2 regions of the Terribacillus saccharophilus genome follow, and region 2 is predicted to be linked to the other one. Evidence: riboswitches for the same ligand, from Rfam matches in the RefSeq annotation. Region 2 holds a riboswitch; the other holds the start of a gene.

Region 1 (16,375 bases), 400 kb from region 2:
TGCAGTCCTCCTGATGCATCGATTCCTGGAAGTCTGGGCTCATATCCATGCTTTCTCCGCGCATATAGCCGATCGCGGTCTTTTCCTTGCGTGCAAAATAACGACTAGCTTCAAAGAAACTTTTACCAACTAGTTCATCTGGTAAAGACATGACTCGGATTTCTTGCTCTTTCAGAAAATGAAGCAGCAGTTCTAGGTGATTTTTCTTTTCTTTGTGATACACTTCGTGGAAAAACAATGTACTTACAAAATCATTTGACCGGATGACGACATCTGCTCCTGCACGACGGAGATTTTCCTTTTGCGTATGTGTCAGCACTTCAGCAACGATATGAAGATTTGGATTGTTGCCGCGCAAGGCAATCGTTGTCAAAATCGTCATATAATCAATCTGTTTTTCATTTTTACCAGCGTTTGCAGTAATGATTGCAGTCTTAGCATGTTTGATATTCGCTTTTTGCAGAGTTTTGTCCTCAGATGCATCACCGCGAATGAAGTGTAAAGGATGTTCTCGATAGGGGAGCATAGTCAATGACTGATCTATCAAAACAACGGACTGTTCCGGGTGTTTTTCGTTCAGCTTTCCAAGTAATGTCCTGGCCCGCTCATTCCAGCCGATGATGATAATATGATTGCTCCCTTTGAATTGGGTAAGTCCCTTTGAAAGATCCTGGGTATACTTAACAGTCCCAGCAGCGATAGTAGCCAAATAAAAGGTTACAAGACCTGCACCTGAAAGGATGAGCACAATGGCAAGGATTTTGCCATAAAGCGTTTCAGGAATCAAATCACCGTAGCCTACAGTGGAGGCAGTCACGAATGCCCACCAAATACCATCAAAATAAGTAGGAAATTGTTTTGGTTCTATATGATGCATACAGATACCGAATGATATCATTACCACGAGCACAGTAGAGAAGAGGCGAATGAAAATAGGAAGGCGGAAATAAAAACGTCGCAGAAACTGTGTGACCATATTATCCCTCCTCATCTTTTTTGTTAGTATATGTATATTCACGTGCTTTAAACGAACAGGAGGGAACAGGGATGGATAAAATGACGGCAGCATGGCTGGAAGGACACTTGCATGAACCAATCAGACAAGTAAGAGCCGTCCATACTGGATGGGATCATGATGTGTGTATATTGAATGACAGCTGGGTATTTCGAGTGCCAAAAAAAGCTATCACAGTTAACCGGGAAGAGGAGAAGTTACTGAAGAATTTGCAGTCCAAAACAAATATTGTGCTGCCGACATTTACTATCTGTACGACTCCGGATGGCAACGAAGCAATGCTTTATCCATACATATCAGGTGATCCGATTTCTTTAAATATGTCGGATGTAGCACTTAAAATTGCTGCCAGTCAGCTAGGCGCCTTTCTCACAAATCTCCATCAACTAGAAGCAGCCAGTTACAGCTTGCCAAAAAGAGACAGATTATATTATGATGCGCTTTATGAAAAAATAAGAAGCTTTTATCCAGATTTACCTGCTGTCGTCATTGAACACACGGAGAGATTATTTGCTGAACTGCAGCCAGTATGTACGGCTGTGGTACATGGTGATTTAAGGTCGGCGCATATATTGTGGGAGAAATCGACGTCTCAGGTCGGAATCATCGATTTTAGTGATATGCATGTAGGTGATCCTGCCATCGACTTTGTAGGAATCAGCCAGATAAGCTCAGATTTCTTAAATCAAGTACTGAGCAAGTATGATGTTGCTAATAAGGAGGAAATCTGTCAGCGGGCAGACCAACTAGCTAAATTAGGGCTGTATTATGAGCTGCTCGAATATGGTCCTAGCTGTAAGCTAGCAGCAGAGATGGAGCGTCAGTTTGTGAGGTGCAACACATATCGTGTGTAAGATCTGCAAAACAAAAAAACATCCATAATGGATGTTTTTAAGCTTCTTCAAGGCCTCTTTTCAGGCTTGCATAGACGCGCTGCCAGAAGTCTGTATTGTCACGATAGGATTTTGTAATAAAAGTGAGCATTTGGCTGCGCTTTTCTTCATATTCGGGTGCATCCTTATCGGGCAGACTGCTGAAGGATTCATCTATATATACTTGTAGTTCGGGAGCACGGGGACCCCATTTCGCTACTTCATCGCCATTTTGGTTGATAAAGATGATGATTGGAATGGAACGGCTTTTCCCGTTAGTCAGGTATTGATCCATCAGCTCCAGGTTCTCATCACGGTGTAGGATGCGGACATCAATAGCTCCGGCCTGTGCAATATGATAAAAGACTGGCAGGTTTAGCATAGCATCGCCGCACCAGTCTTCTGTCAGTACGATAGCACGTAGTTTTTGGGAACGGAGTGTGTTGAAAAATTCCGTGTCGGCTGGAAGCTCGTAGTGATCGTAGATATGCATTGTATTTTCTTTATGTGTTTGCATGGAGTCCAAATAAGCATCGATATTTATTCCTTTTTCGAACCATTCATTTAATGTCGTCATGTGTCTCATCCTTTCTGATGTTTAGTTTACCCGAGCGGTAGGATAAACTAAACAAATAAGCCTCTGATTATGCTACAGTGATAGAAGACTACATACAAAGGCGGAATAGATATGCAACTAGATAATCAAGAATTTTTAATGGAATTACTGCGGACGGTATCTCCGTCCAGCTATGAAATGGACATACAGAAAAAGTGGATGAAAGAATACGCTCCGTATGCAGATGAAATGCGTACCGATGTGTCAGGTAATGCCATTGCGGTCGTAAATCCAGATGCGGAGTTCAAAGTTCTTCTTGCTGGACATTGTGATGAAATCGCAATGGTCGTTACCGGAATCGATCAGAATGGTTTCCTGCAAATTGATGAGATGGGTCGCTTTAATGCAAAAGCAGCATTGGGTATGACCGTCCAGGTTATAGGTTACAACAAGACGATTCCAGGTGTGGTTGGTGTAAATGCGATGCATCTTGGAGGAGTGAAGGGAGACTTTGAACTGCCGGATCTGTATATTGATTGCGGAGCAAAGTCTAAGCAGGAGATGGAACAATATGTGCAAGTAGGTGACTTGATCGTCTACCAGCGACAGCCTTCAGTGTTGATGGACCGTTATTTGACTGGACGAGGATTAGATAACCGTACAGGTTCATTCATCGTAGGAGAAGTTGTCCGCCGGCTTAAGCAAGAGAAAGTCAACGTTGGTGTATATGCAGTCAGCACAGTGAATGAAGAAACAAATATGGGTGGTGCTTATTTCGCAGCAGCTGGTCTCGAGCCGGATTTAGCAATTGCTTGCGACGTTACATTTGCAACCGATCATCCAGGTGTTAACAAACGGAAAGCAGTGGATGTCAGCTTGGACGGAGGTCCTGTGCTGGCTAAAGGGGCACCAATCAACCGAAAAGCTAATATCTTGCTTGAGCAAGCAGCGAAGGAACTAGATATGTCGCTGCAATACGAATTAACGCCCCGCGCTACTGGTACTGATGCTGATAAGATGCGCTATTCAGGAAAAGGTGTATCAACAGCGCTTGTATCTTTGCCGCTTCGCTATATGCACTCGCCGGTAGAAACAGTCAGTCTGCAGGTTATTCAGCAGGAAATTGATCTTTTGGTAAAATTCCTGACAAACCTGACAGGTGAAGAAAGCTTGAATCCATTGGACTTGTGAGCATAAGGGTTGCAAATGCACAGAAAGCAGTTATAATATAATAACAAAACTAAATCGATTCTATCTTCGGGGCAGGGTGCAATTCCCGACCGACGGTGACAGCAGGAAATACTGCTGAAGTCCGTGACCCGCAGAACTTAGTTCTGCGGCTGATCTGGTGTAAGTCCGGGACCGACAGTGAAAGTCTGGATGGGAGAAGATACGAAGCAGAAGAGGGATGCCGAACGGGCTATCCTTGTTTCCATACGATGTTCGTATGTTTAACATCTTCATGCTTATTTGCGTATATTCCAAGCCCCAGAGCATAATGCTCCGGGGCTTTTTAACGTAGATAGGCTGCTTCCCCTTCATCAAGAGTTAGAATCGATAAACAAGATGAAGGAGGAGAACGATTATGCGTTCATCCAAGTTAACAAAATCAATTACTTTCGCTTTACTGGGAGCGATCAGCATGGTGCTTATGCTGTTGAATTTCCCGCTTCCATTCCTGCCGCCTTACTTGAAGATAGACTTCAGTGAGATTCCGGTACTGATTGCAGCACTGCTGTTTTCACCGCTTGCAGGTGTTGCTGTCGAAGCAATCAAGAACTTATTGTATCTTATTTTCACAGGAGCTGGAGACCCGGTAGGCGTCGTGGCGAATTTCCTGGCAGGCATGCTTTTCGTAATGCCAGTTGCATATTTTTATCATAAATTTAAAGCAGGCAAAAAAACACTCGTGTCAGGATTGGCTACAGGTACAGTTGCTATGGCTGTCGGAATGGGTGTACTGAATTACTTTGTTGTTCTGCCATTATATAGCATTTTCTTAGGATCTCCTGTAATGAGTGCTGATGCGAAATGGATAGCAGTCATAGGTGGTATTCTGCCTTTCAACCTTTTGAAAGGTATCATTATTGCGATTGTTTTCATTCCGCTATTTGCAAAACTGAAACCTTGGTTCGCGAAGCGAAAAAGAACAGCTGCAGCATAAGAAAAGTTCCCGGTTAGGTAGCTTTTTTATATGACTAAAAACAGTTGTTGCAAAGAAAGATAGTCCATGCTACAATAGTCTAGCGATGAGCTGAATTGCATAAGTCGGTAAAGCGCGTCTTAGACACGTGTGGATGTGGCCGCACGGCTTTACACGCCGCAATTAACAAAGGCACCCTGCGAGGGTGCCTTTTCTTATGCATTTTTTTAAGCTCTTCTTGTCTCTTCAACTTCAGCTTGTTCCTCTACAAGCAAGCGGGCAGTAGGTTCAGCCTTCAGCCGTTCCTCTGGAATAGGTTCGCCGGATTTCTCGCTTACTCCATACGTACCTTCTTCAATTCGATCTAGTGCATCTTCAATATCGCGAAGTCGCTCACGTGCTGCTTCTTTTAATGTTTCGGCTGTTTCACGATCATGCATTTCTGTGCCAAGATCGCCTGGGTGATTGACAATTGTCGAAAGCTCACCAGTAGAATCATTAGGGAATTCTTTTGCGCTATTATAGCTATCGTTCCCTTTAATTTGTTCTTCTGCTTCTTCCTTCATTGCAAGTAATTGATTACGGAAATAATCCAATTTATTTTTATCCATTTTCAATCCATCTCCTTTATTGCCTTCTCGTTTTAATAGCCAGCGTACAGCGGGCGATACAGAGCAGGTCCTCGTTCTCATCCGAAATGGATATTTGCCAAACCATTGTCGATTTTCCAACATGAATCGGGGAAGCAACCGCAGTTACGATGCCAGATCGAACACTGCGAATATGGTTTGCGTTAATCTCGAGGCCAAACACGGCCTGAGTTGCAGGATCTGCATGCAGGTTGCCGCCGATACTTGCTGCTGTTTCTGCAAGTGCTACACTGGCGCCACCGTGCAAAAATCCCATGGGCTGTCTGTTATGCGGTCCGACGGGCATCTCCATTACAACCTGATCCTTATTTGCTTCGACCACCCGCATTTGCAGCTGCTCCATTAATGTATCTGAGAAGTTCATAATAGTAACCTGCTTTCTGTATGTAATGTATTTCCCGTACTAGTATGTATTAAACCTATATAAAAAAGCGGGCTGGATGCCCGCTTTTAAAATTAGAATGAAAGTGGTACGAATTGCTGGATCAGTAAAGCGATCACAAGCAATAGACCATAAATCGTATTTGTTTGTCCTGTTGCTTTCATCGCAGGCATCATTTCAAGCGGCATTGTCTTGCCAATGAAACCACGGTAAGCATCACGAGCTTTCTTAATGCTTAAGAATGTGATAACAGCCCAAATTGGAAGTAATCCAACAGCGATAAATACAGCAGTAATGACATAGCTGATAATAAAACAAATTCCAAGGAAGGTAACACCTTTTTTAAGGCCAAGTAGGATAGCAACTGTTCTTCTGCCGTTTACTTTATCACCGTCGTGGTCGCGCAGGTTATTGGCGAAATTGATACACGCAATGAAAATAGTCACTGGAATACTGATTAATACGACATTACCAGTAAGTGTCAGTGTCTGGATGTAGTATGTGATGCAAATGATGATGGCACCCATGAAAACCCCAGATGTCAATTCCCCGAAAGGTGTATAGGAAATCGGATAAGGACCGCCAGTGTACAAATAACCGCAAAGCATACATGCTAGTCCGATTAATGCGATATACCAGCTGGATTCCATGCAAATATATACGCCTAACAGCATGCTGATAGCATAAAACGTCAGTGCTAGTGACAAAACGGTTTTCGGCTTGATACCGTCGCGTACGATCGTTCCGCCGATTCCAACAGACTGCTCATTATCCAGTCCGCGGACAAAATCATAGTACTCATTGAACATATTCGTCGCACATTGGATCAACATACATGCAAGCAGCATAGCTCCGAAAAGCAGCCAGTTAATCTTGCCATCCAATGCAGCGAGCATTGTTCCTATAAAGACAGGCACGAATGAAGCCGTCAAAGTATGAGGACGCATGAGGCGCCACCATATTTGGAAGCCTTCGCGCTCATTAAGTGCTTGTCGCACGTTATCGTTCCCGATAGATTGCATAATACTTTCTCTCCTTAAAAATGCAGGGCATTATATCATATTAATTTTAGGGAAACAAAGATAGCATGTCAACGTTAATTGCTTACTTAAAATAAGTTATCAAGTGCTACTCCTTGTTTATCGGCGAAAAAGGGAATAGAATAGGGAAGGACATCAGAAAATGAACGTAAACGAACTTTAATTGTCCTTGCAGTAATGTGGAGGTCGGAAAATATGATTCAACAATATAAGACAGATTTCGAGTCTTTTCTTCGTAAAGCTGCTGATGAGCAGCAACAGCAAATACTGGTCAGCTGGACTGAGAAAGTCGGAGCGATAGATCCACTCCGCTTCTTTGCCAATGGTTCTTCTTTAGAAGGAAACCGCCATTTCTGGTACAGCCAAAAAGATGATCTTTGCTTGGTTGGTGCAGGACCGGCAATATTGGATATGCGTACTGCTGAGGAATGGGAGCATGTTATAGAAAGTGCAGTTGTTCACAATCTTTCTTCTAAAGCTGGAACAGGCCCTGTTGCTTTCAGTGGAATGAACTTTCAGCAGGAGCGTGAACGTGAACTGTGGCAGGACTTTCCTGCAACACAATATCGCATACCTGCTTTTACTTTGACCAAAACGGAGAAAGAATATTATGTAACAATCAATCAGTTAGTGGATGGTTCAAATATTGAGAGTCAAATCACTAATACACTTGGGAAGCTAGAGCAGCTGTTCGCTGAAAAAAGTCTTCCAACTTTAAAGACAGAGCTCGTTAGCAAGGAAGAGCTGGAGTCACAAGCGTGGAAGCGATTAGTAAAAGAAGCAACGGATACAATAAAGTCGACTGAATTGGATAAAGTCGTGCTGGCACGGGCGATGAAACTTGAATTTGAAGAGAAACTTCAGGCAGCTGGTGTGCTTCGCAATTTGCTGGACACCCAAAAGGACAGTTTTATTTTTGCTGTCGAAAATGGATCAGCGTGTTTCCTTGGGGCAACGCCGGAGCGTCTAGTGAGTGTTGAGTCAGGCATACTGCATACAAGCTGTGTCGCAGGAACTGCACCGCGTGGTAACAACGAGACCGATGATCAAATGATTGGAGATGCGCTGCTTCAAGATAGTAAGAATCGTGAAGAACATCAATACGTTGTAAAAATGATTACCGATGTGATCGGCAAATACAGTAAGGACTTGCTTCTGCCTGATGGACCGCAGCTATTAAAACTGCGGCAGCTTCAGCATTTGCATACTCCGGTTTCTGCCACACTCCTGCCTGGAGCCTCGCTGCAGCAGATTGTACAGGAACTACATCCAACACCTGCCTTAGGCGGTCTGCCTAAGCAGGAAGCGTTGGATTTTATTGAAAATAAAGAACCGCTTGAACGGGGCTGGTACGGTGCGCCGGTAGGCTGGATGGACAGCTATCGTAATGGAGATACCGCCGTTGCCATCCGTTCTGGTCTGCTGGACGGGAAGCAGGCTGTGTTGTTTGCAGGCTGCGGTGTCGTGAAGGATTCGGATCCAGATATGGAATTCGAAGAGACGGCAATCAAATTCCGTCCAATGCTGGAAGCTTTGGAGGTATCAGAATGAGTCATATAGAAACACTGACCAAATACGTCGGACATTTTGTGGATGCACTTTGGCGAAATGGTGTGGAGCAGGTCGTAATCTCACCTGGATCTCGTTCTACTCCGCTGGCCCTTATGATGACAGAGCATCCGCAAATGAAACAATGGGTGAATTTGGATGAGCGATCTGCTGCATTCTTTGCGCTTGGCCTTGCGAAGGAAAGTCAAAAACCAGTAGCGCTTGTTTGTACGTCAGGAACTGCAGCAGCGAACTATATGCCTGCTGTTGTCGAGGCTTTTTACAGTCGAATCCCTTTGATTCTTTTGACAGCCGATCGCCCGCATGAGTTGCGGGATGTAGGTGCGCCGCAGGCCATCAATCAAATTCAAATGTATGGTGGCTTCGTTAAATGGTTCCATGAGATGATGCTGCCGGAAGCGAATCCAGCAGCATTGCGATATGTACAGCAGCAAGCAGGCAGAGTCATGCAGCAGGCAATGGAAGGAAATCCAGGACCTGTGCATCTTAATTTTCCGTTCCGTGAGCCGCTTACGCCTGACTTTACGATCGAGAACATGTGGTCTTCAGGAGAAACAGCTGTAAAGCCTTCTCTGTATGGTACAGCACAATTGGATGCAAACCACATACAGCAGCTTGCTGAAATGCTGGAAACCTCTAAAAAAGGCTTGATCGTAGTCGGTCCTCAAGAGGATAAGGAGTTTGCGAATGCAGTTGTTCATTTTGCAGAAAAATGGCAGTTGCCAATATTGGCAGATCCACTATCACAATTGCGAAGCGGAACACACGCGAAGGATGTTATTATTGAGACATATGATACGATCCTGAAATCGGAATCTGTACGTGCGAAACTGCAGCCGGACTTTATTATTCGGTTTGGTGCAATGCCTGTTTCCAAGCCGTATCTATTTCTTATGAAAGAATATACCGGCAATGATCATATTGTCGTGGAGAAACACGCAGGCTATCGTGAACCAGTTGGTATGGACACACAATTTATCTACGCAGATCCGGCTATGCTTTGCGAAGCATTAGCATCAATTCCTGCCGCTAAGCCAGAAACATGGCTGCCAACATGGCAGGAAATGAACCGAATTGCGCAAGAAGTATTGCATGACGATATGGAAAGTAAAGAGCTGACTGAGGGAATAACTGTGCAGGACATGCTTCGTGTAACACCGGAGGATAGTAACGTGTTCGTTGGTAACAGTATGCCGATCCGTGATTTGGACAGCTTCTTCTTTGCAACAGATAAACAAATCCAGCCATGGTGCAACCGCGGAACTAATGGAATTGATGGTGTTGTTTCAACAGCACTAGGTGTTGCAGCCAGTGGTAAACGCACTACACTCGTAATCGGAGATCTTTCTTTCTATCACGATATGAACGGGCTGATGCTAGGCCGTAACTACGGCCTCGATCTCACTATTGTTGTAATCAATAATAATGGAGGAGGCATCTTCTCCTTCCTGCCGCAGGCTCAAGAAGCAGCTCATTTCGAGGCGCTTTTCGGAACACCAACGAACATGGATTTCGCGCATGCAGCTAGTCTATATCAATTGCCTTATACACTGGCAGATGATCGTACAGCATTTTCCGATGCGTTGCAGGAGAGTTATAATAGAAAAGGAATGCATATCATCGAGGTGCGTACCGAACGGGATGCCAATGTCAGCTGGCACCGTGAAAAATGGCATAAAGCCGAGAGGCAGCTGATGGATTATTTGGATGCTAGTCATGCCTAAGTTTCACTATATCGAAAGTAGCAGTGCTAATGCACCAGATACACTCCTGCTGTTTCATGGATTTACTGGCACTCATCAAACGTGGCTGCCTTTCTTGGAATCATGGAGTGAAAAACATCACGTAATCGCTGTAGATATGCCAGGCCATGGTCAGACAGCCATTCAGGATGACCTGACCATGGACCGCTTCACGGATGATGTTGCTGCATTTCTGGATCAACATGGAGTTGCTCGCGTCAAGCTGTGCGGGTATTCAATGGGAGGAAGAGCAGCTCTTGCTTTTGCCTGCCGCTATCCTGACAGAATAAGCGAGCTGTTGCTGGAGAGTGCATCACCCGGGTTGCGAACAGAAGAGGAACGTCTGTCCAGGCAAATGCAGGACGAGCGTCTGGCCAGTCGGCTTAAGACGGATGGTCTAGTGCAGTTTATTGACTTCTGGGAGAACATCCCGCTGTTTGATACACAAAAAAACTTGCCGAAGTTTATCCAGCAGATCATTAGGGAAGAACGCTTATCGCAGCAAGCGACCGGTTTGGCAAGTTCACTCCGGACTATGGGAACAGGCAAACAAGACTCCTATTGGGACAAGTTGTCCTACTTGGATAAACCAGTAATTTTAGTTGCTGGATCAATGGATCATAAATTCGTTGGTATCAATCAGGAGATGGAAAAACGGCTGCCAGCAGCAGAATTACACATCGTTGCGGCGGCCGGTCACTGTGTCCATGTTGAACAACCGCGAATCTTTGATAAAATAGTAAGAAGATACTTGCTTCATATTGAAGCGGATATATTGGAGGAATCATAATGGCAATTACATGGGAAGCTACTCGTACGTATGAAGATATTTTGTACGAAGAATACAATCAAATCGCAAAAATTTCGATCAATCGTCCGGAAGTTCGCAATGCGTTCCGTCCGCAAACGGTAAATGAACTGATCGATGCGTTTACATACGCTCGTGACGACTCTAACATCGGTGTTATCGTGCTTGCTGGTGTCGGCGATAAAGCATTCTGTTCCGGCGGAGACCAAAAAGTACGCGGTCATGGTGGCTATGTGGGAGAAGACCAAATTCCTCGCTTGAATGTACTTGACTTACAGCGTTTAATTCGTGTAATCCCTAAACCAGTTGTTGCGGAAGTATCTGGTTATGCAATTGGCGGCGGACATGTTCTTCATGTAGTCTGTGACTTGACTATTGCTGCTGATAACGCAATCTTTGGCCAAACAGGTCCTCGTGTCGGAAGCTTCGACGCTGGATACGGTGCTGGTCTTCTAGCGCGTAATATCGGTCAGAAGAAAGCTCGCGAAATTTGGTTCCTATGCCGTCAGTACAATGCACAAGAAGCATTGGATATGGGCTTAGTCAATACAGTCGTTCCATTGGATCAGCTGGAAGCAGAAACAGTTAAATGGTGTGAAGAGATGCTTTCCATGTCTCCAACAGCATTGCGTTTCTTGAAAGCTTCTCTTAATGCAGATACAGATGGACTTGCTGGTTTGCAGCAAATGGGCGGAGACGCAACATTGCTTTACTATACAACGGATGAAGCGAAGGAAGGCCGTGATGCGTTCAAAGAAAAACGTACACCTGACTTCAAGAAATTCCCGCGTTTCCCTTAATAGATACCATCAAGAACCTTTGCAGCATATTGCAAAGGTTCTTCTTTATGACAGAAAGGAATGGATGTAACATGACGGAAATCATCCCGCATTGGCTGCAGAAGCAGGCCGACCTTAATCCGGGGCGCTTAGCTTTAGAGACGCCGGAGGGCACGACGATTACTTTCGGCGATTTGCATAAAGCTGTCGATATCAGGGCGCGTAAGCTCGCTTCTCTAGGTGTTCAGCAAGGATCCCGTGTTGCTGTGCTGTCTCACAACAGCGTGGAGATGGTGGTGCTTGTCCATGCGCTTAGCTATATTGGAGCAACACTGATCCTGCTTAATACGAGACTGACAGCGTCTGAATGGTCATTCCAGCTGCAAGATAGTGAAGCGGATTTACTTCTCACAGCGGAAAGATTCGAGAAACAGGCGATGGATACTAGTGTAGCTTTACAAACAATTGAAATGCTGAACGAACTACCTGAAAAGGAGTATACAAGCTGCACAGAGCTTCGATTAGATGATGTGTTCAGTATCATTTATACTTCTGGTACAACAGGTAATCCGAAAGGTGTCGAGCATACTTACGGCAATCACTGGTGGAGTGCAATTGGTTCTGCCTTGAATCTTGGTCTTTCACAGGAAGATAAGTGGTTGTCTCCTCTGCCAATGTTCCATGTGGGTGGGTTATCGACCATTTTCAAAAGCGCCATTTATGGGATGCCGCTTTACGTGACCGAAAGCTTTGATGAAAAAATAGTACAGACGGCAATCATTGAGCGTAGTGTGACAATAGTCTCTGTGGTGACGGTCATGCTACAGCGTTTGTTGCGGCTGCAAGAGGAAGACGGTGTCACATATCCCGAGAAGTTCCGCTGCATGCTTTTAGGAGGAGGACCTGCTCCGCTCCATCTGCTGGAAGAGTCAAAGGCCCGTGCTATTCCTGTATTTCAATCGTATGGGATGACCGAAACTGCGTCACAAATTGTGACGTTAAGCCCTGAGGATAGCATTCGCAAGCTAGGATCTGCCGGTAAAGCGCTTGTTCCTGCCCAGCTGCGCATTATGACCGAAAATGGTTTTGCCAAGCCAGAAGAGCCCGGGGAGATTCAAGTGAAAGGTCCAATGATCACCAAAGGATATTATCGGAATCCAGGTGCAACAGAAGGAGCTTTCCAGGAAGGCTGGCTGGCAACAGGAGATGTTGGTTACACAGACCAAGATGGTTATTTGTATGTGCTTGACCGAAGGAAGGATCTGATAATTTCCGGCGGTGAAAATATCTATCCTGCTGAAGTGGAAGGCATATTATCGAGTCATCCAAACATACAAGAGGCAGCTGTCATCGGAAAAACTGATACAAAATGGGGAGCCGTACCTGTTGCATACCTTGTGAAAAATGCAGAAGTGAGTGTCGAAGAATTACAGGCGTATTGCCAGGAAAAACTGGCCCGCTATAAAATTCCGAAGTACTGGCATTGGATGGATGAGCTTCCTCGTAACGCCAGTAATAAACTGATGCGCTATAAGCTGCAGCAGCTGCTCGATGAGGGTAGTTCGTGATGGAGCTAAAAAGCTATCGTTTATTCCGATACACGCTGCCGCTTAAACAGCCTTTTACGACACATGCCGGTGCGCTGAATGAAAGAGAAGGAATCATTGTCGAGCTGCAGGATAATGATGGTCGCTTTGGCTTTGGTGAGGGTGTTGCTTTTGCGATTCCTTTTTATACGAGTGAAACAGTTGAATCCAGCTGGATTTTGTTGCAGAAAACATTACTTCCGCTTCTTTTCGCTAAAAAAGTAAATCATCCAACAGAGGTTCCACAGCTGTTTGCTGGTATCGTCGGCAACCAAATGGCTAAGGCTGCTGTGGAAGGTGCTGTATGGGATTTATACGCCAAGCAGCAGGGCAAGAGCCTTGCTTCTTGTATCGGCGGTACAAGAACAAAAGCAAAAGCAGGAGGGGTCATAAGTCTGTCTGATGATCTAGAACAGACAATTGAGATGATACGCAGCCAGGGCTTTGAGCGTGCCAAGCTGAAAGTGACAAAATATAACGAGCGTAGAGCTATTGAGCTGGTTAAGGAAATCGATCTGAAACTGCCGCTCATGATCGATGGGAATGGCATGTACTCGGAAAAGGATATCTCCTTACTTGCCGAATTGGACAGCTTGAACCTGCAGATGATTGAACAGCCGTTTCTTCCAGGTGATTTTGTCCTGCATCATCGATTGCAGCAGCAGATGAAAACACCTATTTGTCTTGATGAAACAGTGGAGAGCTTTTCAGATGCCTGGCAGGCTCTCGAGTTAGGTGCATGTAGGACTATCAATATTAAGATTGGAAGGGTAGGAGGCTTGACGGAAGCTATCCGAATTCACGATTTGTGCCATCAAGCTGGTTTAGCTGTTTGGTGTGGCGGAATGGTGGAAACAGGTATTTCAAAGGCACATAATCTCGCGCTCGCTTCCTTGCCCGGCTTTTCAATCCCTGGTGATTTGTCTGGATCTGACCGTTATTTTGAGCGTGACTTGCTCATCGAGCCTCTGCGAGTGGAACAAGGAAGCATTCAAATCCCAGATGGACCAGGTATCGGGGTAGACGTGGATGTGGAATTTTTACATTATGTATCCAGTGAGGTATTAGAAGGAAAATAGGTGTCAAATGAACCAAATAAGGGTATTTCTAAAGTAATGGAGCTTTAGAGGAGGAATACCTATGTTTATGTACCTATTGGCGATTTTATTGCCGCCTGTGGCCGTATTGTTTACCGGTAAGCCATTTAAGGCGCTGTTGAATTTAGTTTTAACGCTAATCTTTTTCGTTCCGGGAGCTGTACATGCTGCCCTGGTTGTGAAAGACCATAAAAATAGCAAGAAGCAGTATGCGTAAGAAAGGCGCCCTTTACCCGGGCGCCTTTCTCTTACTTTTCTACTAAAAATACGTGGTATACTTGAGTTGAGTGCTAATAGATGTTACATTCGTAACCATACACGAAGAGAGGGGTTTCTATTTTATGAAACGTATTACAACCCTATGCCTGATGCTAGTACTAGCTATTGTATTGGCTGCATGCGGGAATGATGAGGATAAATCATCTGATAATGCTTCCAATGCTGACCAGGAAGAAGCGCAAAAGCAAATGGAAGAAATGCAGAAGAAGATGGAAGAACAGCAAGTAGATCCGGACGAAACAGTTGCGACTGTTAATGGCACCGAGATCAAAGGAGAAGAGTATAACTCCCTTCTATCCTCTGCTCAGCAGCAATCACAAGCTAGCGGTTCTGATCCGACAACGGATGATGCTGCGAAAGAAATGAAGGATCAAGTATTGAAAAGTCTTGTAGGGAATGAACTGCTTTTGCAGGAAGCAGAGAATAAAGACTACGAGGTTACTGATAAAGAAGTGGATGATGAACTTAAATCTGCTAAAGAACAGTTTGAAGATGAAGACCAATTCAATCAAGCACTGGAAGCTACAGGCTCTACAGAAGATGAGTATAAGCAGCAGCTGAAGGAAGGCTTGCTTGTAACGAAATATGTCGATAGCGAGCTGTCACCGAAAGAAGTGACAGAAGACGATATGAAGACATATTACGAAGAGATGGAAAAACAGGCTAAAGAAAGTAATCAAGAAGACAGCCTGCCGAAATACGATGACATCAAGGATCAGTTGAAAGCGACAATGGAACAGCAGAACTTGCAGACTGTTATGCTTGATAAAGTGGACGAGCTCGAGAAAGATGCAGATGTGAAATATAATATTTAAGCAAAAAAGGCACCAGGATATCCTGGTGCCTTTTTTTAGTAAGCTGCAGCTGCTTGATCAGAAATGTCTACTGCGCTTTCTGCTTCAGCTGGAATTTCAATGCTGTCTGTTGCATTGTAGTTTTCATAGTTCATATCCATCAATGCATTGACAGTTGCTTCCTCACCAGCTTCTTCCATTTTCATGACCATATCCAATTTGATGTTCTTCGGATAATTTGTCTCTTTATCAATGGAGATTGTATAGTTGAATTTATCGAAAGTGAAGTTACCCATGCTCTCAAGGCTTTCGCCTGCTGCACCCATCTGCTCTTCCATAAAGCTCATCATTTTATCCTCTGCTACTACTACATCAAGTACATATTCAGTATCAGTTTCAGATACTTTGATACTTTCCGCTAGATCCTTAACTTGCTGAACCTGCTCATCCAAAGGCTGAGCAACTTGATCAGTTCCAAGCGAAGCGCCGATTTCTGATTCAGCATCCATCTTCATCCACATATCAGATGCGGGCTCATACATATAAATCATATTGTCTTTGATATACATATCGAACTGCTGTCCCATGGATTCCATGCTAAGTTTTGAAGAAAGTGGATCCATCACGATAGTACCGTCTGCTGCTGTAGTCATGGTTTGATCCAGTCCGGAAGCTTTGACGTCCATATCCATTGTCATATCCATATCATAGCTATTCAAGTCTTCATTAGCTTCGGCGGATTTTTGCAGAATTTCTTCCGGCGTTGGGCCTTGTTGCTCTTTCCCTTCAGCGTCTGTCGAAGCGCTGTCTGTTCCGCATCCTGTTAAAAATAGTGCTAGTGCTAATACTAACCAGCCAAGGTGTTTTACCGATTTCATCTAATCCCTCCAAAATAATTTGCTTTTCACGGACCCCGTTACCTTATTAGAAACAGAGTATGTCTTATTACTTTAGATGTAAAAAATTAGTCCGTATGGAAAGCTTATCAATTCATTACGTATTTTACATGAATTTGCTTCACAATTTCCTACAAAAAACTACATTCAGTAAGAAGTTACTACGA
Region 2 (16,375 bases):
CCGACAGTTGCCGCCGTTCTTCTCGTAACATGTACGTTGCAGAACACGGCTTGTCTGAGGAAGAAGTGGAAGCACGTCTTGCGAAATTAGATAACGAAACAGTAACAAACTAAAAAGAACCCCTCGACGGGGTTCTTTTTTTAATGCCATTCCAAAAATTCCAGTCTGTTGCCGAAGGGGTCATTCACATAAATACGATCAGCACCCGGTAAGTCAGTATCATCGATGAAATCCACATCGTGTTCATCTAAATGACGTCTGAGAGACAGCAGCCCCTCTACTTCAAAAGCAGGATGGGCTTTTCGTGCTGGTGAAAAAGGTTCCTCTACACCCATATGAACGATAATATCGTTACAGTTGAACCAAACTCCACCTCTCGCTTGTAAGATGGCTGGTTTCTCAATTTCTTCAAATCCGAAAATACCCACGAAAAACTCCCTCGCCTGCTCTTCGCTGCCGCTTGGACAAGCAAGCTGTACATGATCAAATCGTTTCAGGAAAAACTCCACAGGAACAACCCCCTTTTTCTACATTCTACCATTAAGGGACTGATTGTTATCGCTTCTTCACTGTTTGTGCTACATTGTAAGTGCAGACAAGAGGAGGAGAACGACATGACAGTATACGATTATTCTGCTGTTACTATAGACGGGAAGGAAGTTAGTTTAAAGGAATACGCTGGAAAAGCACTCGTCATCGTAAATACAGCAAGCAAATGCGGTTTTGCACCTCAGCTGGAACAGCTGCAGGAATTGTATAAGGATTATCAGGACGACGGTCTCGTGATACTTGGTTTCCCATGCAACCAATTTATGAACCAGGAACCTGGCAGCAGTGAAGAAATTGCCGCAGTATGTCAGCGCAATTACGGCGTCAGCTTTCCGATGTTTGATAAAGTAAAAGTGAATGGACCAGATGCCCACCCACTTTATAAGCATTTGACCAGTCAGGCCGGCGGACTATTCTCCAAAAATATCAAATGGAATTTCACAAAGTTTCTCGTAGATGCGGATGGAAATGTCGTTGAGCGATTTGCACCAAAGACCAGTCCAATGGATATGAAACCTGCAATCGAAAAACTGCTAGAACAGTCCAGCAGATGATGTCTACATGACACATCTGCTTTTCTTATTCATAAAAAAAACCCGCATCCACTTATGCAGGTTCATTCTTCCGGATCTGAGTTGGAAGCTTGCTTTGTCCGATGTTTATGTCGATCATCTTGTAGGTCTCGTTCTATTTCATCCACAGGTACATCATCTACCAGCATATCCTGTTTATTTTCAAGCTGTTTTTCCCTGTTCTCACTTTCTGCCTTAGAGAAGCCATGTTTGTCTTTGTCGCCTTTAGCACCGTTTTTCTGTACCATTTGTTTCCCTCCTTCTTCCTTTGTAAGCCCTTTCCCTTTCTTCTGTAGAGAAAAACCTCACAACCTGTTGGTAACCAAACGGTGCAAAGGGTATACTAAAAGTAGATAGCGTTTCTTCCGCCCGGCAACAGGGTACATATTTATAAAGATTGTCAAAATGAGGTGAAGCACAATGAAACCAACTGCTCTAATTACAGGAGCTTCCAGCGGTATTGGCTACCATATAGCGAAATGGTTCGCCAAAGCGGGCTATGATTTAATCATCGTAGCGCGTTCCAAGGATAAACTCCTATCCCTGCAAACAGAACTGCAAGATTCGAATGTGACTGTCATTCCTCATGATTTGTCCGTACCTAACAGTGCATATGAACTGTATCAAAAGATTCGTGATGAAGGAAAAACCGTCGAAGTGCTTGTGAATAATGCTGGCTTCGGACTTAGTGGCAAATTTGAGGATACGAGCTTTGAAACCCAGCAAAAGCTGCTGCATCTGAATATGGTTTCATTGGCAAACCTGACTCGTCTGTTCATCGATGATATCATTCACTCCCCATTCAAGAATGTACCGAATGGAGTACTGAATATTTCCAGCATGGCCGCCTTCCTGCCTGGTCCATATATGGCTGCATATCACGCATCCAAAGCATTCGTCCAGCGGTATTCGGAAGCACTTTCAGAGGAATTGGCAGACAGCGGCGTAACAGTTACGGCACTTTGTCCAGGTCCTACGCAGACCGAGTTCTTTAAACGTGCCGGCAACGATAAAATTATGTCTTCGTTCCGTGATGCACCCGAGGATGTGGCAAAACAAGGTTTTCTTGGATTCGTAAAAGGAAAACGAGTCGTCTTCCCATCAGCGAATATCCACGCAGCCGTCCTGCTCATGAAGCTAATTCCAAGCAGTCTGCTAGGTAAGATAACCAAGAATATGTATTCAAGATAAGGAAAAGACACCCTGGAGGGTGTCTTTTTTCAATTACTGATATGGCGGCGATAGCTATAGAAATAAGCTGCTAACGGCCACCACGCCGCGGCGAAGATAGGATAAATCGCCCAGATTACCGATGGCGAATAGGCTATATTCACAAATAGGAAGAACACACTGAGCGCTCCGAAACCTAAAACGGAAAAGAATAAGCTGGAACTTCGATGACCGATGATGGAGAGCGGCCACCAGCTCATTGCGAAAATAATAAAGCCATACCAAGGTGTTTCATGTCCGAAATACTGATGCAGGCCGAAATAATATACGCAGACAGCCAAGCTGATAATTAGAGCTACTCCCATATTCGCCAGATGTCTTCGAAGCATAACGGCAATTGCCCATAACGCCAAAGCTCCTAATGTGTACAAATACCATGGTGTCGCAGGTGAATCAGACATATTTTCGTTCACAAGTACTGCTCCAACAACAATTGCCGACAGCCACGTCACCACCGTCAATTGGTTTGGAAAAAGGATCTGCAGAGCAATGATGATACTAGCACCTAAACTAAATGTATACCAAATCTCCTCCGGCGTGGTCATCAAGTTAATATAAACAGAGAAGCCACCCAGACTCAGCAGCATAAATGCAACGAACAATCTCCATGGCTTCATCGCTGCATCACCTTTCTTTTCCTAGCTTTCATCCAGACAAAGGCCATACTCACCGGCCACCAAAGAATAGCGAATGTTGGAAAGACGAACCAAATCTCATCTGGTGTATAATACATATTTACAAAAACAAGCAGTCCGATAATCAACAAACTTCCGCAAATGGAGAAACCGAGATTTAACGTGCTCATATCTTCTTTTTGCTTTTTGTTTCTTACTGTTGATTTCTGCGGTGCATGTTCGAGCTGGAATTCTCTCTTGATTTCAGCCAAATTCCCGAAATCGACAATAGCCTTATTGACCGCATCTTCTTCTGATTTACCATCCAGCATAAAATCAGCTGCCTTTTCTTCCATCGAATCCTTTATTTCTTCCTTCAAGTTCACTATCTGCTCTGTTTCCGGCAAGTCCGCGAATTGCTCTTCCACATACATATTGATCTTCTGCATCAAACACCCTCCATAAATACATCGATTAATTGTTTCGCTTCTTTCCACTCTTTTGCCGCTTCATGAAAATACGCCTTCCCAAGCGTCGTAATCGTATAATATTTACGCTTGCCCCCATGCGATTTTTCTCCCTGATAAGACTCAATTAATTCTCGTCGCTCCAGTCGCTGGAAAACAGCATAAAGTGTCGCTTCTTTGATTAGAAACGCATCATTTGTCCAAGCTGCTATGTCTTTCGATATCTGGTAACCATACTTATCTCCGTCCATCAGCAGACGAAGGATAATGGAATCCAAATGCCCTCGAATCGTATCACTCCGAATGTGGCACCCCTTCTTTCTAAATTACTCTATCTGATAAAGTAATCATAAAACATATTACTCTGCGTGTCAAAGTAATTTCTGTATCTTTTTACCAAAAACAAAAAAACAGGCTATTAACCTGCTTCAGACTTCCTTTCTATAAAGGCCAAATATTCGATCACATCTGATATACTTTCTGCAATAATCGTTTTATGACCATAAACAGAAAAATTATCAAATATATAGGGCTTAGCCGTACGCTCAAAATAACGATTCCACTTGAACATGTTCAGAAAAATACGAAATGACGGTCTGTAATTAGCAGTCTCCATTTTTAGTTTTTGGCGCAGAAACCGTTTGATGATCCGGATATTTCTTATACCATATGCCGGTTCTAGCAAGATAATCAATTCAGCATTCAGAAGACTGTCTTCTATCCAGTCATTTGTATGAACCCCCTCGATAATCCAGCCATCAGAATCAATGATATCTTTTAAGATTTCTCTTTTTTCCTTGTCAGAACGGCGGCTGTCACCCTCTACAGAACGTTCCCAAACAACGTTATCCAGTTCGTAATGAGCAGCACTCAAAATCACTGACAATTCCTTGGCCAGAGTCGTCTTTCCACTGCCGACAGAACCAATGATATGTATTTTTCGGGGTGATTTATTCTTACTCAATCAGCAATACCAGAACTTTCAATATCCTCAATAATGCGCCTTACATCTTCTATAAATCTTTTTGGTTTATCAAGCATGATTAAATGGTCAGTACCTTCGTAATAAAGGACATCTGTATTCCTATGTGCATTGCTTAATACTAATAAGTCTTCCTCCACATCAGTTTTCTGCTGCTGTTCATTTAAGGCAACCATAATCGTAATCTTTTTTGAATCTGGTAGTTGTCTAAGCGCATCTAGTGGATCGAAGTAATATAGTGCCTCCAAGTAATCTTGCTGTATAGCTGATGAAGCCTTTTGTTTGTACACTCCCTCTTTTGGATTGTAAAACAACTGATCAGCAACTGCTGTAGCTATATAATCATTCCATAAGTCAGGATTATCACTTCTCATAAATCGGAAGTAGGCATCCATTGTTTCAAATGCATGTGCAGGCGGCGCTTCATAAGTCATGTCTTCTACGCAAAGACCGCCTATTCGGTTCAAAGCAGTAAAACCCCCATCAATTAATATGACTCCATCCGCGTTATACTTGTTTCCATAAACCAGCGCTACCGCAGCTCCTAAAGAACTGCCTGCGACATAAAGATTACTAACTGGTGTAAGTGCGATTTCTCGATGAATCATATCAGCTATAACTTCAAAATCACATTTATTAGTCTCTTCACTTTCACCATGTCCTGGCAAATCTATCAGTACTAGTCTGTAATGTTCTTTTAGTGCTTCTTGTACCTCATTCCAAATTCTCTTTGTCCACCCTAGACCATGGATCAGTAATAATGTTGGTTTAATCATATCCCCTATGATTTCATAGTGTATTTTCACGCAAACACCCCCACCACAAATATACATTATTTTCTATATGCAAAAAAGAAGCAGAGGTCACCCTCTGCTTCTTTGCTTATATTTGTTTTAGTAAGTTGGCCATTTCAATTGCAGAGACAGCTGCTTCTGCACCTTTATTGCCTGCTTTCGTACCTGCACGCTCAATTGCTTGTTCGATTGTATTTGTTGTCAGCACACCAAAGATAATCGGGATTCCTGCTTTGCTGGCAGCACTTGCTACTCCTTTTGCCACTTCATTGCTAACATAATCGAAGTGTGGTGTAGAGCCTTTAATAACAGTGCCTAATGTGATGACAGCATCGTATTTTTTGCTCTCGGCAAGTTTGTCAGCTACAAGAGGTATTTCAAATGCCCCCGGCACCCATGCTACATCCACTTTTGTTTCATCCACGCCGTGACGTTTTAACGTATCAATTGCACCGCTCAATAGCTTGCTTGTGATAAACTCATTAAATCTTCCTACAACAATCCCAATCTTCAAATCAGATCCTACTACATTTCCTTCTAATACGTTAACCATATGATTACTCCTTTGTATAAGGGACTTTATTTGTCCGCTTCTTTTTGTATTTAGATAATGTTTTTATGCTTGCTGTTCTTCCGTATTTCTTTACTGTTTATTTCGTTTCATGCAGCTGCCGATACGCAATCAAATCAGCAATCGTGATGATTGGCAGTTCATGCTTTTCGGCTAGTTTTTCTAGTTCTGGCATACGCGCCATTGTGCCGTCTTCATTCATGATTTCGCATATATAGCCTGCTTCTGCTGTTCTGGCCAATTTAGCTAAATCGACAGCAGCTTCCGTATGTCCAGGTCGCTCCAGCACACCATTTTGCTGGGCAATTAGCGGGAATATATGCCCCGGACGCTGGAAGTCAGATGCTATGCTCGCGGTATCCGTCAGTTTCGCGATTGTATGGGATCGCTCGAATGCACTAATGCCAGTGGTAGAATCGATATGATCAATGCTGACAGTAAAAGCTGTCCCATGTGGATCTGTATTATTAGCTACCATCGGGGGCAAATCTAATCTTTCGGCAATTTCCCGGGAAATAGGCGCACAGATAAGACCTTTTCCGACAGAAGCCATGAAATTCACTGTCTCCGGGTTCGCATAAGCCGCTAGAGCCAGCAAATCTCCTTCGTTCTCTCTTGCTTCATCGTCTGTGACAATGATTGCCTTGCCACTTTTCAAGTATTTTATAGCATTCTCTATTGTCGTCTTCATTCATTTCCCTCCTAATCCAAGAATCCGTTCTCTGCTAATGTCTCTGCTGTAATGCCAGAAGTCTGTGGGCTTTCTCGGTGCTCCAATAGTCGTTCCATGTATTTGGCAAGCTGGTCAAATTCAATATTCACCAAATCCCCAGCTCTCTTTTCGCCTAAGATTGTCGCTTTCCTCGTTTCCGGAATAAGCGAAATAGTAAACGTATCTTCCCTGACTTCGAACACCGTTAATGACACACCATCAACTGAAATTGAGCCTTTGGACATCAAGTACTGCAGTCCTTTTGTTACAGCAATGTCAATGTAACGAGCATTTGACTCATCTCGGATGGATAAGATGGATCCTGTCGTATCTACATGACCACTCACAAAATGACCACCAAGTCTGCCATTGGGCTGAAGTGCGGGCTCCAGATTCACTGCTTCGGAACTTTGCAATTTGGATAAGGAACTGTAGTGAAACGTTTCCGGCATAACATCTACCTGAAAAGTATGCGGAGTAAAGCTGGTAACGGTAAGACAGACGCCGTTAACAGAGATACTGTCTCCAATATGCATATCTTTCGTCAGTTTTTCACTGGCAATAGTGAGCTGCATCGCCTTATCCTGTCTTTTCACGTCAATCATGCTGCCTACTTCCTGAATGATTCCAGTAAACACTTTTCTCCTCCTTTACTTCTGCGAGCTTCTCAAGAACACAAGAAGCTATCTTACGCTTGCTGTCATGCATTACGAATGGGAATATTACCGTCTCGGGGCTGTGTGACGGTCAATCGGGGATGTATCTTTCAAGAATCTTTTTATCAAAATTCTTAAAAATGAATGACTCGAATAAGGTGCAAGCTGGCTGCTGCCAATTTGCTCCTTCCTAGCACTAACTTTCATATAAAAAGCCCCAGAATATTGGATTCTGGGGCTTTGGCTTTAAAAGTATAGCGAAACAAGCTATCGTCCATCGACGAAAAGCTTTAGTTGGCGTGTGGATAGCACACCGTTTCCTCTTTCCCATCCAGACTATACTGTCGGCTTTGGAATCTCACCAAATCCACCGTTATAAAAACGGGTCACGGACTGAAGACAGCTAAGCTGTCTATCACCGCCGGTCGGGAATTTCACCCTGCCCCAAGAGAAAACCTATTCGATTGCTTTTACCTTAACATATTTTTTATCTTGTTGTACAGCAGGAAAAAAGTCCGAAAATTAGATTGACAATATGTGGAACTGATTATAAACTTAAGCCGTAAAATAAATCTGACCGTTCAAGAAATGTTTACCGAGGAGGAAAACCAAATGAAACAAGCAATGGCATTGACAACCTTTGAGCAGCTGAAAGCAATCAGTGACCCGCTGCGCGCCGAGATGATCATGAAGCTAGTCGAAACGTCTTATACTGGTCAGCAGCTTGCTGTCTTGCTGGAAACAAGCAGACCGAAGATTCATTATCACTTGAAAGAGCTGGAGAAAAACAGCTTGATTGAAGTAATCCGAACTGAGGAGAAAAATGGCATCTTACAGAAATTTTATAGAGCTGCGGCAAGAGGCTTTTTCCCATCTGAGAACTTGCTTCCTTACGCAGAAGAATTGAGCGAATCGACGAGGCAGCTGTTTGTACAAATGTCCCATAAAACGAGATCAGCCATCCTTACAGCACCAGAGTCATCTTTTGCCAAAGCAGCCGGCTCTACCGATCCAAAAGATTGGGATGCCGTTGGCAGCATTTGGGAAATTAGCGCTACTGAAGCAGATTTCAAGGAATTCATCCAAGGCTTCTTCGGTTTGATGCAAAAGCTGCGTGATAAAAGTGAGGCAGCTGAAGATGATCCCAATGGTAAGCTGTATCATTTCTCCGCCTACGGTTTTGAAATCGACACACCTTCGTTTGATCAAGTGGAAATGGAAGAGGATGATTGAAGATGTTTGCTATACTAAAACAGCGTAATTATGGCTTGCTTTTTTCAGGGCGAATTGTAACGAATATCGGCGACAGCATCTACTTTATTGCCGCTATGTGGCTCGTTTACGACCTGAGCGGCAGTGCGTTTTATTCTGGTTTGGCCGGTTTCCTGACACAAATTCCAAATGTATTGCAATTCTTGATCGGTCCGCTCGTTGATCGCTGGCCGATTCGCGCAACGTTATTGTGGACGCAGGCACTACAAGCCTTGCTTATCCTAATAATTCCCCTAGCGGCTTGGCTGGACTTTCTTTCTGTCACGCTGGTGCTTGTTATCATGCCTATTTTGACTAGTATTGACGCTTTTGCCTATCCAACTGAAACCAAAGCATTGCCGCTCGTACTAAAAAAAGAAGAACTGCCTGCCGGAAATGCCCTTTTCTCCTTTGCTTATCAAGGGGTCGACCTGATATTCAATGCCATCGCTGGAGTCATGATCGCATTCTTTGGCGTAACCCTTTTATTCATTATTGACTCCCTTACCTTCTGTCTCGCTTTCCTTTTGTTCAGCTTCCTTAGAATTCCACATCAAAAAGCACAGACCAAAACTTCTGGCACTGCGCGCACAGCCTTAAACTCCTACTTCACTGAATTGAAAGAAGGACTTAAAATTCTATTCACAACTATATTGTCTGCTGCACTCATGGGGGCAGTATTATGTAATCTGGCAATCGGTGCAGCGATGGCTGTTATGCCTGCTTTTGCAGACGAGCGTCAAGGACCTGCTGTATATGGTTTGTATTTGGCAGCCATGTCTTGCGGTGCATTAGTAGGTGCACTATTAGCAGCTTCCTTCAGCAAACTTCCAATAGGTAAAGCTACAATCCTCACGATGTTTTTAGCTTCTGCAATCTGGGCTGCTGCTGTATTCGTTCCATGGACTTGGCTAAGTGTAGTCTTATTCGGACTAGCTTGGGTTCCTGTCGGCTGTATCAATGTTACTTTCGCAACGATGTTACAGACCTTGCTTCCTGTTTCCTTAATCGGCAGGGTGACCAGCGCGAGTGCAAGCTTCAGCACAATTGCAATGCCGCTCGGATCATTAACTGGCGGTTATGCAGCCACCCTTATACCTGTGGCTTGGGTGTTTTGCGCTGCAGGTATCGGCCTTGCCTTGCTTTCTGTAACGTGGCTTTTGTATCCGAAGCTGCGCAAACTCGGGCCTCTTGCCTCCCTTTCAACCGAGATAATCGGACTCAAGGATTATTCCCAGCAGGAAACAAGCTGATCACAGCTTGCCCCTTTTCAATAATGGACGAAGAGCGATCCGGTAGAATGCATACCCCAGCATAGCTCCTAAGACGTTCAGGATAATGTCATCAATATCGACAGAGCGGTAATTGTATCCAACAAAATAATTAAGCAGCCCTTGCGTTGACTCGATTGCAGTACTGAATACAAGTCCGCAGAGAACCACAATAAAAAACGATCTTGTTCGGCGAACGAGCAAAGGCAAATAAAAGCCTAACGGCACAAATAAAAGGATGTTACCACCTAGATTTTTAAGGGCAAGTCCATATCCGAAGCCATCGATTTGTGTTGTGTGCCAAATTTGCATAATGGAAGTGAGCGGCGATGTATTCCAGCGATAACTTGTTTCCAACTGCTGATTTTCTTCGATAAGATTCTGATCCACAGGTAATGGGAAAAAGGTTAGACAGATGACTGCGATCACATAGATAGCGAAGGATGCCATCAATAAATGTTGTTTCTTAGTAATTCCGACCGTCTGGTGAAACGGAATAATTGACAATAAATAGACAAACGCCAAGAATATAGCTGGCGCTACGTAAGTTAACATAGTAATTATTCTCTCCTGTATCCTAGAAGCCCCTCACGTATAGTAAGTGGACATATACTCTTTAGTCTACATGATTTTCCAAGTCTTGTGAACGCATAGATAAAGAAAAGAAACCACCTTTTTATGGGCGGTTTCTTTTCTTTATTATTTATTTTCCCATAACAGCAAGCATTAGCGCTTTTTGAGCATGCAGACGGTTTTCAGCCTCCTGGAATACTGCCGATTGCGGACCATCAATGACAGCTGCTGATACTTCTTCACCCCGATGAGCCGGCAGACAGTGCAAGAAGATAGCATCTGACGCAGCAGAATTCATAAGCATTTCATTCACTTGGTATCCTTGGAAAGCTTTCAGTCTAGCCGCTGACTCTTCCTCTTGCCCCATACTCGTCCAGACATCTGTATAAAGTACATCTGCACCTGCGGCAGCTTCTTCCGGGCTTTCTGTAATAAGAAGAAAATCTGGATCATCACCGATTTTTTTCGCCTTTTCAACGATTTCAGGCAGCGGCTGATATCCAGCAGGAGCTGCAATTCGAATTTGCATTCCTGTTTTCGCTGCTGCAATCATTAAACTATTCGCTACATTGTTAGCATCACCGATATAAGCTAGCTTCACGCCTTCTAATGTTCCTTTATACTCTAAAATCGTCTGCAAATCAGCCAGAGCCTGACATGGATGGAACAAATCGGTTAAGCCATTGATTACCGGAATAGCAGCATGTTCTGCCAGTTCTTCCACCATCTTATGCGAATTAGCACGGATCATGATAGCATCCAGATATCCAGATAGAACCTTCGCCGTATCGGCAACCGGTTCGCCTCGGCCAAGCTGCAAATCCTTGGAGTTCAAATACAGCCCCATACCACCAAGCTGATAAATACCTGTTTCAAAAGAAACGCGTGTCCGTGTGGATGACTTTTCAAAAATCATTCCTAACGTCTTCCCAGCCAGCGGCTGAATGAGCTCGCCTTTTTGATGCTGACTTTTCAGCTCAGCAGCCAGATCAAGCACATAAAGAATTTCTTCCTTCGTCAAATCCTGCAGAGATAGCAGGCTTTTACCTGCCATGGATTGTTGCTCTATCGTCTGTTTCATTGCACATGCTCCTTTTCCGCTTGCTCCAAATAATCCGACATAGATAGGCTGTCAGCCAGTTTTTCTTGACTAGCCAGCCAGTAACTTTTCATCGTCGCCAAACTTGTCATACACGGCGTCTCTGTCTTCCAAGCCGATTCACGGATACCTTGGAATCCTTTTCTCGTACTGCATACAGCTGTCATCTTTTGATCTTCAACCAAAAGGATGGCTTCTTCATAGGAAACGACTTCGAATGAAGAACTGTCCTTTAGAAGCGCTGCGGTCTGCTCTGTCAGTACAACATGTGCTTGCTGCTGTCCAAGTAATTCTTCTAGTCCATCCAAATCCGAGGATTCTACATCTAAGAGGATTTGGGCATCATCTGTTAAAGACCGCAGTGTCTTTTCCTTCCAGCCAAATGCCTTATTCAATGCTTCGGTAACCGTCTTGCCTAATCCAATTGCTTCTCCCGTTGATTGCATATCCGGTCCAAGAAGCGGATCGACACCTGCCAATTTTGTAGTGGAAAAGACAGGCAGCTTAACCGCATAAAACGGTATTTCTTTTTGCAGTCCGAGTGAATAACCAGCATTTTGCAAAGCTTCTCCCATTTGTATTCTGGTAGCTAAATCTACCAATGGGATCCCCGTCACTTTACTGGAAATAGGAACTGTACGGGACGCGCGTGGGTTAACCTCCAGGACATATAAAATGTTACGGTCTTCACTAAAGACAAACTGAATGTTCATGATGCCTTTTAATTCAAGAGAATCCGAGATTCGACTTGCATAGCTGACGATCATATCTTTCTCTGATTCACTCAAACTAGGAGCAGGGAAAATTGCTGTACTGTCTCCGCTATGGATTCCAGCTGGTTCGATATGTTCATAGATACCAGGGATAAGGATGTCAGCACCGTCACAAACAACATCCACCTCTACCTCCATGCCTGGAACATATTTATCAAGAAGCAGCGGGAATAGACGGGAAGTGTGGATTTGCTGTTGAAGCTCTTCCAGATAAGTTTCCAGCATATCTTCAGAATGCAGGATGACCATACCTTGACCACCAATTACATAAGATGGACGAATCAGAATTGGATAACCGATTCGGCGAGCTTCGTCATGCAATGAAGCTGTATCCATTACAGTCGTGCCTGGAATATGCGGGATATTCAGCGTATGCAGCAAATCATAGAAGGCTTCTCTATTCTCCACGCGGTCTATCGAGGACGTACTCGTTCCGGCAATTGTTACACCAGCTTCCTCCAAATCTGCTGCTAGATTGATCGCTGTCTGACCTCCGAACTGAACGAGCACCTCGTCTGCTTGTTCTTTTTCGATAATGTGAAGCACATCTTCTTTCGTAAGAGGCTCGAAATACAGATGATCAGCTGTATTGAAATCCGTACTGACAGTTTCTGGATTATTGTTAATAACAACAGAACGAATTCCTTGCTCTCGCAATGATAAAGCCGATTGTACAGAGCAGAAATCGAATTCGACACCTTGCCCGATCCGGATCGGACCAGAACCTAGTACCACTACTTTTTTGTCTGTTGCAGATAGTGGTTCGACCTCATCTTCTTCCTGCCAGCTGGAATAGAAATAAGGCGTTTGCGCAGAGAATTCAGCTGCACATGTATCGACCATCTTGTAGGAAGGCTTGATTTCCTGTTCCTTGATTAATCCTTCTACTACTGCTAATGGCTGATTGAAGACTTTAGCTAAGGCAACATTACTGAAACCTAGTGTCTTTGCTTTTCGGAGAAGTACCTCATCCGGCTGCCAGCCGCCTTCTTTTAACTCTTGCTCAACATCGATAATTCGCTTCATCTCATGCAGGAAGAATGTCGTAATCTCTGTCCAGTCATGCAATGTCTCGATCGTTACTCCGCGGCGTAATGCTTCAGCAAGCAGAAACAGTCTGCGATCATCAGCATCTTTAAGTCCTTGTTCCAGCTCAGCATCCGTCAATGCTTCAGCCGACGGCAAACGGAATTCCTCCAAGCCGATTTCTAAAGAACGAATCGCTTTATGCAGACCAGCAGGCAGGTTACGGGAAAGTGCCATAACTTCCCCCGTTGCTTTCATTTGTGTTCCAAGCAGACGATCAGCCTGAGTGAACTTATCAAATGGCCAGCGCGGTATTTTCACCGCTACATAGTCGATGGCAGGCTCGAAGCTTGCAAATGTATCTCCTGTAATCGGATTCGGCACCTCATGCAGATGATAGCCAAGTGCTAGCTTTGCAGCAATCCGGGCGATCGGATAGCCCGTTGCCTTGGAAGCTAAAGCACTGGAACGGCTTACCCGAGGATTCACCTCAATGATGACGTACTCATCACTATGTGGATTCAGTGCGAACTGGATATTACAACCTCCAACAACACCTAGCTCGCGGATAACTTTACATGATACAGTCCGGAGCATTTGATACTGCCTGTCTGTCAGTGTTTGGGAAGGTGCTACAACGATACTGTCTCCTGTATGTATTCCGACAGGGTCGATATTTTCCATATTGCAGACGATGATGCATGTGTCATTTGCATCCCGCATCACTTCGTACTCAATTTCCTTCCAGCCTTTCACACTCTGCTCGATAAGCACTTGATTTATCGGACTTGCTTGCGTTCCGCTTTTTACATATCGCAGCAGTTCCGGCAGGTCGTTTGCGATTCCTCCACCAGCTCCTCCTAGTGTGTAGGCAGGACGGATGATGATTGGAAATCCTGTATTCTCTGCAAAAGCTTTTGCTTCGTCGATTGAAGTGATTGGAAGACTTTCCGGAACAGGCTCATTGATTTCCTGCATCATCTGCTTGAATAGCTCCCGATCTTCTCCGCGCCGAATTGCATCAAGCGGTGTACCCAATAATGTAACGTTGTATTTCTCCAGTACACCAGCCTGATCCAAACTCACCGCCAGGTTAAGACCTGTCTGCCCGCCTAAAGTAGGCAGCAGTCCATCTGGTCTTTCCTTTTCGATGATATTGGTCAAGGATTCGCAAGTCAGCGGCTCCAAATACACCTGATCAGCAAATGCCTGATCCGTCATAATTGTCGCAGGGTTATTATTAACGAGGATGACCTCTACGCCTTCTTCCTTCAAAGCAAGGCATGCTTGTGTGCCTGCATAATCGAATTCTGCTGCCTGCCCGATTACGATCGGGCCAGAACCGATGACAAGGACTTTCTTGATGTGAGCTTGCTTAGGCATATGCTGTCACTCCTCTATTACGTACCGAATTCAAAAATTGTTCGAACACATCATAGGTATCGCTCGGGCCAGGATGTGCCTCTGGATGGAATTGAACGCTCATGATTGGTTTTGAGCAATGCTGCAGCCCTTCCACCGATCCATCATTCACATTGCTATAAAGGATGTTCCAACGGGACTGTGAAATAGAAGCTTCGTCGACGACATATCCATGATTTTGGGAAGTAATCGATACCTTTCCGCTAGGCAAATGCTGGACCGGATGATTGCTCCCTCTATGTCCATAAGGCAAGCGCATTGTATTACCGCCGAATGCAAGCGCCAGAAGCTGATGTCCGAGACAAATTCCTAAAGTCGGGTAATATTCTGCAATCCGTTTGATTTCACCAGCTAAATAGTGCAGAGATTTTGGATCTCCAGGACCATTCGACAGCAGTACACCATCCACTTTTGCTTCCTTCAGCTCTTCAAGTGTTGTATCAAAAGGAAAGACTGTGACGTCGCATTTATTTTCCAGCAGCATATCTCGAATCGAATGCTTATAGCCGTAATCAATAATGGCCACATGAGCTACTGACTGACCCTCTGCCGGGTGGAACTGCACCTTTTTCACCGATACGCTTTCCACAATCTTTTCGGATACTTTAGCTTTTTCCGGAACAGCTCCAGGTGTTTTGGTCATCTTTCCATAAACGTCCCCATGCTTACGGATGATTTTTGTCAGTTTCCGTGTATCTACCTGTGCAAGGATTGGAAAGTTATGTTCATTGGCAATATCCTGCAATGTTTGAGTTGCTTGGTAATGAGCGGGTGTTTCACATGGAGTTGAAATGACAAGTCCATGGATAGACGGTGTATGGCTTTCCTTATCATGCGTATTAAAACCATAGTTTCCGATCAATGGGTACGTCATCGTAACAATCTGCCCAGCATAAGAAGGATCTGTCATCACTTCCTGATAGCCTGTCATGGCAGTATTGAAAACCATTTCCCCATCCGATTCCGTTGTTTTCCCCAGCCAGACACCTTCCAAAATATCTCCTGTACTGAGCATCAAATAACCCTTTGTCTCTTCCATTCATGCTGCTCCTTTCTGTAACGAACGTTATCTTTATTCTTTAAAACTAATAAATATGCATTTATAACAAAAGAAAGGTGAGCAGCTGCTCACCCCTCCAGTTTAGCAGCCTGCTCTTCTGTCCACTGTCTATTCGTTTCCAGCAAGGCTTCTATATCATTTACTTGCTCTTGAACCCGTACCTTAGCTGTACCTCCAGGAATATTCCTGGCTGCAACGACTGTCTCCGGTGCAAGTGCTTCGTAGATATCTTCTTCTATCAGATTAGAAAACTGCTGCAGCTCTTCAAGTCCAAGATCCAGCAAATATTTCCCCTGCTCGATACTATACAGCACTGTCTGCCCAACAACAGCATGTGATTCCCGAAACGCCATCCCTTTTGCTACGAGATAATCCGCTAAATCGGTTGCATTCGAAAAATCATTCCGAACAGCTTGATACATATTATCCTGCTTCACATGCATCGTCTCAATCATCGGAGCAAAAAGACCAAGTGCGCCCTTCAATGTTTCTACCGTATCGAACATGCCTTCTTTGTCTTCCTGCATATCCTTATTATAAGCAAGAGGCAATCCTTTCAGAGTTGTCAGCATCCCCATCAAATGTCCGAAGACACGGCCGGATTTACCGCGGACAAGCTCCGCTACATCAGGGTTCTTCTTCTGCGGCATCATGCTGCTGCCTGTAGAAAATGCATCATCCAATTCTATGAAGTTGAACTCTGCGCTAGACCACTGAACCAACTCCTCCGAAAGCCGTGAAAGATGCATACTG

What was found. Region 2 has a riboswitch for FMN ahead of ribE (riboflavin synthase). Riboswitches for the same ligand answer to the same signal wherever they lie in the genome.
Region 1: linked by a shared signal. The riboswitch ahead of GZ22_RS16850 (ECF transporter S component) and the one ahead of ribE (riboflavin synthase) in region 2 are both predicted to bind FMN.

The regions. Positions count from the first base shown of each region.
Region 1 is NZ_CP008876.1:3,379,120-3,395,494, forward strand. Features, by position in the region: gene GZ22_RS16830 (potassium channel family protein) at 1-976, opposite strand, end outside; gene GZ22_RS16835 (phosphotransferase family protein) at 1,048-1,869, shown strand; gene GZ22_RS16840 (thioredoxin family protein) at 1,907-2,464, opposite strand; gene GZ22_RS16845 (M20/M25/M40 family metallo-hydrolase) at 2,576-3,634, shown strand; FMN riboswitch at 3,693-3,839, shown strand; gene GZ22_RS16850 (ECF transporter S component) at 4,029-4,607, shown strand; gene GZ22_RS16855 (TraR/DksA C4-type zinc finger protein) at 4,814-5,197, opposite strand; gene GZ22_RS16860 (hotdog fold thioesterase) at 5,214-5,600, opposite strand; gene GZ22_RS16865 (1,4-dihydroxy-2-naphthoate polyprenyltransferase) at 5,693-6,640, opposite strand; gene GZ22_RS16870 (isochorismate synthase) at 6,854-8,209, shown strand; gene menD (2-succinyl-5-enolpyruvyl-6-hydroxy-3-cyclohexene-1-carboxylic-acid synthase) at 8,206-9,951, shown strand; gene menH (2-succinyl-6-hydroxy-2,4-cyclohexadiene-1-carboxylate synthase) at 9,944-10,759, shown strand; gene menB (1,4-dihydroxy-2-naphthoyl-CoA synthase) at 10,759-11,577, shown strand; gene GZ22_RS16890 (o-succinylbenzoate--CoA ligase) at 11,649-13,124, shown strand; gene menC (o-succinylbenzoate synthase) at 13,124-14,221, shown strand; gene GZ22_RS18330 (YqaE/Pmp3 family membrane protein) at 14,289-14,456, shown strand; gene GZ22_RS16900 (SurA N-terminal domain-containing protein) at 14,581-15,333, shown strand; gene GZ22_RS16905 (DUF6612 family protein) at 15,369-16,190, opposite strand.
Region 2 is NZ_CP008876.1:288,057-304,431, reverse strand. Features, by position in the region: gene trhO (oxygen-dependent tRNA uridine(34) hydroxylase TrhO) at 1-113, shown strand, start outside; gene GZ22_RS01585 (VOC family protein) at 141-509, opposite strand; gene GZ22_RS01580 (glutathione peroxidase) at 615-1,103, shown strand; gene GZ22_RS01575 (hypothetical protein) at 1,166-1,369, opposite strand; gene GZ22_RS01570 (SDR family NAD(P)-dependent oxidoreductase) at 1,542-2,312, shown strand; gene GZ22_RS01565 (hypothetical protein) at 2,342-2,968, opposite strand; gene GZ22_RS01560 (permease prefix domain 1-containing protein) at 2,965-3,414, opposite strand; gene GZ22_RS01555 (PadR family transcriptional regulator) at 3,414-3,710, opposite strand; gene GZ22_RS01550 (P-loop NTPase family protein) at 3,851-4,396, opposite strand; gene GZ22_RS01545 (alpha/beta fold hydrolase) at 4,393-5,220, opposite strand; gene ribH (6,7-dimethyl-8-ribityllumazine synthase) at 5,297-5,761, opposite strand; partial or broken gene ribB (3,4-dihydroxy-2-butanone-4-phosphate synthase) at 5,868-6,470, opposite strand; gene ribE (riboflavin synthase) at 6,482-7,129, opposite strand; FMN riboswitch at 7,463-7,603, opposite strand; gene GZ22_RS01525 (ArsR/SmtB family transcription factor) at 7,760-8,380, shown strand; gene GZ22_RS01520 (MFS transporter) at 8,383-9,651, shown strand; gene GZ22_RS17910 (VanZ family protein) at 9,652-10,224, opposite strand; gene argF (ornithine carbamoyltransferase) at 10,373-11,323, opposite strand; gene carB (carbamoyl-phosphate synthase (glutamine-hydrolyzing) large subunit) at 11,320-14,523, opposite strand; gene GZ22_RS01500 (carbamoyl phosphate synthase small subunit) at 14,516-15,601, opposite strand; gene argH (argininosuccinate lyase) at 15,691-16,375, opposite strand, start outside.